Desulfurobacterium sp. TC5-1: one gene and its partner. The protein of the gene in region 1 binds, or shares a complex with, the protein of each later gene. Links are inferred from orthologs where the notes say so. Each region holds a gene or a part of one and is shown on either strand. Other genes may lie near its edges.

The links.
Region 2: the proteins of H153_RS0103400 (region 1) and H153_RS0101580 are in contact, whole or in part, in a solved structure (PDB 8RP0), measured with the Escherichia coli proteins. The link is inferred for Desulfurobacterium sp. TC5-1 from one-to-one orthologs.

What each region holds. Positions count from the first base shown.
Region 1 is NZ_ATXC01000001.1:680,018-683,298, reverse strand. What follows is about bases 325-3,274. They hold H153_RS0103400 (aminodeoxychorismate/anthranilate synthase component II), read right to left. Parts: upstream 2,110-3,274; coding sequence 1,540-2,109; downstream 325-1,539. Other genes in these bases: carA (glutamine-hydrolyzing carbamoyl-phosphate synthase small subunit), read left to right, coding at 3,022-3,274; H153_RS0103395 (metal ABC transporter substrate-binding protein), read right to left, coding at 2,106-2,957; truD (tRNA pseudouridine(13) synthase TruD), read right to left, coding at 376-1,536; H153_RS0103410 (DUF503 domain-containing protein), read right to left, coding at 325-367. Outside these bases: H153_RS0103415 (hypothetical protein), read left to right, coding at 1-58; more of H153_RS0103410, read right to left, coding at 83-324; more of carA, read left to right, coding at 3,275-3,281. UniProt on the Escherichia coli protein: Part of a heterodimeric complex that catalyzes the two-step biosynthesis of 4-amino-4-deoxychorismate (ADC), a precursor of p-aminobenzoate (PABA) and tetrahydrofolate.
Region 2 is NZ_ATXC01000001.1:306,105-309,293, forward strand. Bases 272-3,129 are described here. They hold H153_RS0101580 (anthranilate synthase component I family protein), read left to right. Parts: upstream 272-987; coding sequence 988-2,271; downstream 2,272-3,129. Other genes in these bases: ilvB (biosynthetic-type acetolactate synthase large subunit), read right to left, coding at 272-884; H153_RS0101585 (hypothetical protein), read right to left, coding at 2,334-2,576; H153_RS0101590 (radical SAM protein), read left to right, coding at 2,925-3,129. In the rest of the region: more of ilvB, read right to left, coding at 1-271; more of H153_RS0101590, read left to right, coding at 3,130-3,189. UniProt on the Escherichia coli protein: Part of a heterodimeric complex that catalyzes the two-step biosynthesis of 4-amino-4-deoxychorismate (ADC), a precursor of p-aminobenzoate (PABA) and tetrahydrofolate.

The DNA of each region.
Region 1 (3,281 bases):
TTATGCAGGTCAGGATGCTGATAGGCGGTATACCGGTGCATTGTCTATAGAATGGTAATTGGGGGAATTTTTCCCCCTTATTTTAAATCAGTTCTTTGTGGTAGCTTTTTATCATGCCAGGGTAGAGTTTTTCTATAAATCCAACAACCTTTTCAAGTGTTTCATCAACTTTTTTTGATGATGTCGAGACCGATACAATGGCGATTACGGCAGTTTGCCATTTGTCATGTGCTTCTGCTTCGCAGATGGCAACGTTAAACTTATTTTTAACTCTTTCTTTGATTCGTTTGACTACCATTCTTTTCTCTTTTAAAGAGTGGCTGTGGGGTATGTAAAGTTCTACTTCAAGATAGCCTATGGAGACCATTTTACACCTCACACAGAGAGGAGTGCTCTCAAAAGAATTGTAGCGTAGCTTCCCGGTGGTAAGATAAATTGTATGGTAACATCCTTTTTTGTTTTTGAAACTATTTTGAAATTTTCCGGAATAACAACAGCTTTTCTTTGACCATCAGTCATTACTTTCATTCCGGCAATTTCCATGTCAAATACAGAAGAGTTAACTTTTTCTTCTTTAAATACTTTTTTCATTACTTTTTTAAGGAGAGAATCTTCCGGCGGTAAATCCTTTCCGGTATAAGGTATCTGCAGGTTTTTGAAATATTCAAAGTCGGTAACTTCTAAGTAAAAGTAAAGTTTCCAATTGTTTATGAAGGGAACTTGTCTGTATGGATATTTATTCAATATGTATTCGCCAAGAATGCGGTTAAAAAGGTAGCTTTGAAAAGCGAAGTTAAACATAATTCTTATATTTTTTGGAAGGATTCGGAAAGCTTTTTCTGCAGGAAGCCCTTTTAGTAGTCCTCTTAGTAGATCTTTTTCATACTCTTCAAGTGTTGGCTTTAGTACTTTATATATGTCCTGCCAATCTGTGAGCATATCTATTTTTTCTCTTCCTAAGAAATAAACCTTTAAAGCCTTCACAAAGTCACCCTTTAAAATGTACCTTAGAACGAAGTCGTCTCTGCTTTTAACGCTTCCAAACCTTTGTTCTCCAAAATAATTTGGGAATCCGTACAGTTTAACTGTTTGAAGGTTTCTGTAAAATTTTTCCCTCATTGATTTTTCAAAATTTCTAATTTTTATTGTAAATTTGTTGCCGTAGATATTTCCAATAGTCAGGGGTTTTTTAGATTTTCCAATAAACTTGATTTCAAAGGAAGAATTAGATTGCCTTTTGCCGACCCTCCATCTGCCGTCGTTGTAAAAAGATAGTTTTTCTTCGGTGATTTTCCCTGAAGGCACCGTTATGTACTGTGACGTTACGGCATATTTATCCTTTAATCCTGCAAATCCTATGGATTTAAGTGAAAGTTTTAAGAGTTTTGATATTATCCTGACTGCTTCCAAAGTAGATACATTCCTCTTTTTAAGAATAAAAACATCAAAGGCACCTTCACTTCCAACTTTTAAGGCCGGAACTTCTTCAACGACAAAGTCCTCAGGAATCTTTTTTATGTGGGAGTACAGTTTCATCGTTTAAATTTGTTTAGTAAAGTTTTCTATGATTTTCAGGCCATCTTCTGTAAGAATGGATTCAGGATGAAATTGAACGCCAAATAAGGGGAACTGTTTGTGCCTTATGCCCATAATTTCTCCGTCATCTTCACTTTCTGCCGTTACTATAAAATCTTCAGGGAGAGTTCCCCTATCGATTACAAGGGAGTGATATCTAATGGCAGAAAAGGGATTTTTCATTCCTTCAAAAAGATATTTTTCATCATGTTTTATCAGGGAAGCTTTGCCGTGCATAAGTTTCTTCGCTCTTATTATTTTTGCACCGAATGCATAACCTATTGATTGATGACCAAGGCAGATACCTAAAATCGGCAGTTTACCAGAAAACCTTTTTATCACCTCTACAGAAATACCCGCTTCTTTAGGTGTACAGGGACCTGGAGAAATTACAATGGCTTCAGGTTTAAACGTTTCAATTTCATCGATCGTTATTTTGTCGTTTCTTTTAACGGTAATATCTGCACCGAGCGTCCCGAAGTATTGAACAATGTTGTAAGTGAAAGAATCGTAGTTATCTATCATAAGAATCATTGTTCGTTTACCTCCTTCAAAGCGGTGCATATTTTATTGCACCAGTTACTTAAAGCTATAACATAATCTTTGTCAGGAATTGGGTTTAGCACGATAACTTTTGCACCTATTTCAGAGGCTATTTCATTTACAAGAGTTTGAGGTTCACCCTTTTCGGCTATTACAATTTTGACATTTTCCTCTTTTCCTTTTTTGATAAGTTCTTTTATGATTTCCGGTTTAGGTTCTTCTTCAGGATTGTTAACTATATAGCCTATGCATTTGATGTTTATAGTTTCAAAGAGAGGTTCCCATACGGGGTGAAATGCAATAACTTTTCTATTTTTCAATTTTGCCGTGCATTCATTAACTCTTGAAATTAACTGTTGTATCATAGCACTATAGTCGTCAGCCCTTTTTTCATAATATGTTTTTTTTCCGGGGTAGAACTTGCTGAGTTTATTAGCCATTTCGAAATACACGTCTTCCATTAAAATTGGATTTGTCCATATGTGATACCCGGCTTTTTTTATAAAAGGGTACTTTTTTGAGAGGAGTTTTCCTATGTTAAATACCTTTTCCCTGTTATCGATTCCTTTAAGTATCCAATTGTCAAGGCCCAGCCCATGAATTACTATTAGTTTTGCCTTTTTTAACTTGGCGATGTCTGAAGGTTTCATTTCGTATCCGTGGGGGGATTCACCTCCCTTTAAAATGGAATAGTATTTGAAATCTCCGCCAGCTAAATATTCTGCAACATTTTTCCATATCGGAAGACTTGAAACTATAAGAGGTTTGTTGGATTCTATATTACAGCCGTAAACTGCCAGTCCTGTTAAAAGTGCAACTATGAGCAGTAGTTTCTTCATCGTTCCTCCGTAAATTTTGGTAAACTAACTGTGACAATTATAATCTATGCTGCGGAGAGAGATTATGTTAGACAGAAAGAAGACAATTCTTGCTCTTGAAGATGGGACATACTTTGAGGGAGTTAATTTTGGTGCAGAAGGTGAGGTGTCTGGTGAAGTAGTATTTACGACCAGTATGACAGGTTATCAGGAAATAGTGACGGATCCTTCTTTTAAGGGTCAGATAGTAACAATGACCTGTCCTTTGATAGGAAACGTCGGTGCTAACAGTGAAGACATTGAGTCTGATAAGCCACAGGCAGAAGGTTTTGTAGTAAAAGAAAT
Region 2 (3,189 bases), 370 kb from region 1 along the record:
GGTGCAAATTCAGCTACTTTACCGGTAACTCGGTCATCAAATCTTGCTCCTACCGCTATGAGCAGGTCACATTCTGTTACTGCCATGTTGGCTGCGTAAGTTCCATGCATTCCGAGCATTCCTAAGAAGTAAGGATGAGTTCCAGGAATTGCACCAAGCCCCATAAGTGTTGTGGTTACAGGGATTGTGCACAGTTCCGCCAGCTTAATTATTAAATCTGAAGCACCTGCTTTGATGACACCACCACCAACGTAAAGGACAGGTCTTTTAGCTGCGGCTATCGCTTTTGCGGCCCGCTTAATTTGTCCTGGATGTCCTTTCTTTACAGGTTTGTAGCTTCTTATCTGAACGGGTGATTTGTATTCCTGCTCAAAGAAATCAGCTATGCTTCTCATAACGTCTTTTGGCAAATCAACTAACACGACACCCGGCCTTCCGGTTCTTGCTATATAAAAAGCTTTTTTAACGGTATCCGCCAGCTGATTTACGTCTTTTACTAAAAAATTGTGTTTTGTTATTGGTCTTGTAATACCGACAGTGTCAACTTCCTGAAATGCATCGTTTCCTATCATAAATGTGGGGACGTTTCCTGTAAATGCCACAATGGGGACAGAATCTATTTGGGCAGTAGCAAGTCCTGTAACCAGGTTTGTGGCGCCCGGTCCTGAAGTTGCAAAACAGACACCAACTTTTCCTGTTGTTCTTGCATAACCATCTGCTGCGTGAGCGGCTCCCTGCTCGTGTCTTGTAAGGATGTGTTTTAAAGATGTGTACGATAGTCTGTCGTAAATATCAAGAACGGCTCCACCGGGGTAGCCAAATATGTATTCAACACCCTCAAGCTGAAGCGCTTCAAGAAGTATTTCTGCACCTGACAATTTCATTTTTCTGCCTCCCAAAATTGCAGCCAAAAGCTTGTACAGTTGATAGAAAGAAATAATATCATAAAATTTCTGAGGTTTACACAGGAAGTAGGAGGTTGAATTATTGGAAAAGCTTACATTCTGGGTTGATCCGTACGTTTTGTTTCTACACATGGTTGATAAAGGATATCCTGTAAGGATGTTTCTTGATTCGGCGCTAATTGATGTAAAAAAGGGTCGTTTTTCTTTCATATGTATAGGAGAAATAGAAAAATTCACTGTAAAAGATTATAAAGGTCAGGCTTTTGAATTGTTGAAAGGGTTTTATGAGCGCCTGAGAAAGAAGTATTCTGATGACTATTTTGGGATTTTTGGATATTTTTCCTACGATGCGGGACGATATATAGAAAGGTTGCCCCGATATTCATCTGATGATATTAAAATACCTGATATCTCTTTCTTTTTGCCGGAAACAACAGTAGTTTTTGATAATTTGAGTAGAACAATATATGTCTATGGCAAAATGCCGGAATTTTTTTGTGAGAGTGTTCTCTCTTTAAGTGAAGGATTTCAGATTGACTTTCTCTCTTTCAATATGACAAAAGAGCAGTTTTTTAGTAGTGTAGAAAAGATTAAAAAGTACATAGCTTCAGGTGACACTTTTCAGGTTAACTTTTCACAAAGGCTCAATTTTCTTTTTTCCGGTTCACCGGTTGCGTTTTATCATCGCCTCAGGGAGATCAACCCTTCACCTTTTGCTTTTTATCTTGATATGGATGGGTTTAAAGCAGTTTCATGCTCTCCGGAGAGACTTGTAAGAAAGGTCGGCAGTATTGTTGAAACGAGGCCTATTGCAGGGACAAGGAGGAGAGGAAAAGATGAAAATGAGGATGCATTTCTTTCAAAAGAACTTTTCCTGTCAGAAAAAGAGAGGGCGGAACACATTATGTTAGTGGATTTAGAGAGGAATGATTTAGGAAAAATAGCAAAATACGGAACGGTAGTGGTTGATGAGCTAATGGTGAAGGAGGTTTATTCTCACGTTATGCACATAGTTTCGAATGTGAGGGCAGAAATTGACGAAGGTGTACACCCCGTGGATGTTGTAAAAGCTCTTTTTCCAGGAGGAACAATTACAGGTGCACCGAAGGTGAGGACAATGGAAATTATTGAAGAGCTTGAACCAACAAGGAGAGCCCTCTATACAGGTTCAGTGGGTTATCTTTCATTTAACGGTGACTTTGACTTCAACATTGTTATAAGGACAATGTTGATGAAGGATGACAAAGCTTATCTCCAGGTTGGTGCCGGTATTGTTTGGGATTCAGATCCCGAGAGAGAATACAGAGAGACAATCCACAAAGCCCGGGCGTTTTTGTCTGCGGCCAATTTAGAAAAAATTTTGTAGAAAATTGAAAAGGGGGGATGCGCCCCCCCTTTTTTTAAACTGATAATGGAAATAATAAAGACTTATTCTTCTGCTTCTTTTGCTGCTGCTGCTTCTTCCTTTTCTTTTCTTCCAGATTCAAGTAACTTAGAGAGATCAGCGATTGTTGAATTATCCAGTCTTTCTTCAATGATGGTTTTGATGAGCTTGTTAAGCTTCATTTCGTTGTTACCGGCAATTCCGTAAAGAATGTAGTAAGTCTTTTTTGGAAGGGATACCTTTACAGTTTTGTTGGTTCTCTTCCCGGGCTTTCTTCCTCGTGCCATATTTTCCTCCTTAGTTAAATTTAATAAAAATTGATTCTCTGCTTATTTTAGCAAAATTTTTCCTCATTGTAACATTTTTGTGTCTTAAATCAATCTTGTTATGCATAACCGTACGGTTAAAACATGCTAATGAGTGTAACGTAACGCTTTAGAATAAAATTTCGTATTCTGCATATTTTTAATATAGTGCTTTTAACCTTAACAGTCGAATATTTAAATGAATTTTTACTAAGTTTCATAGCTATTATTATTTATGTTAGAAGCGTCTTTAAAATCGGGATTTTAAATAGTAATATTTACACTGCACTCTTTATATAATTGAGATAATTGAGAATTCTGGAGAAAATTATGGGACATGAACAATTCTTGCCGAAATGGATAGCGTGGGAAGTTACAAGGAGATGTAACCTTAATTGTATTCATTGTCGTTCATCATCCACTATGGAATCTGAGCAGGGTGAGTTTACTTTTGAAGAAGCTAAGAAGCTGATGGATGATATTGCCACCATTTCCAGTCCGACTATTGTCCTTACCGGTGGTGAGCCTCTTTTAAGGGATGATCTGTTTGATATTGCTGCCTACGGTACAGAGAAAGGGTTCAGAATGTGCATAG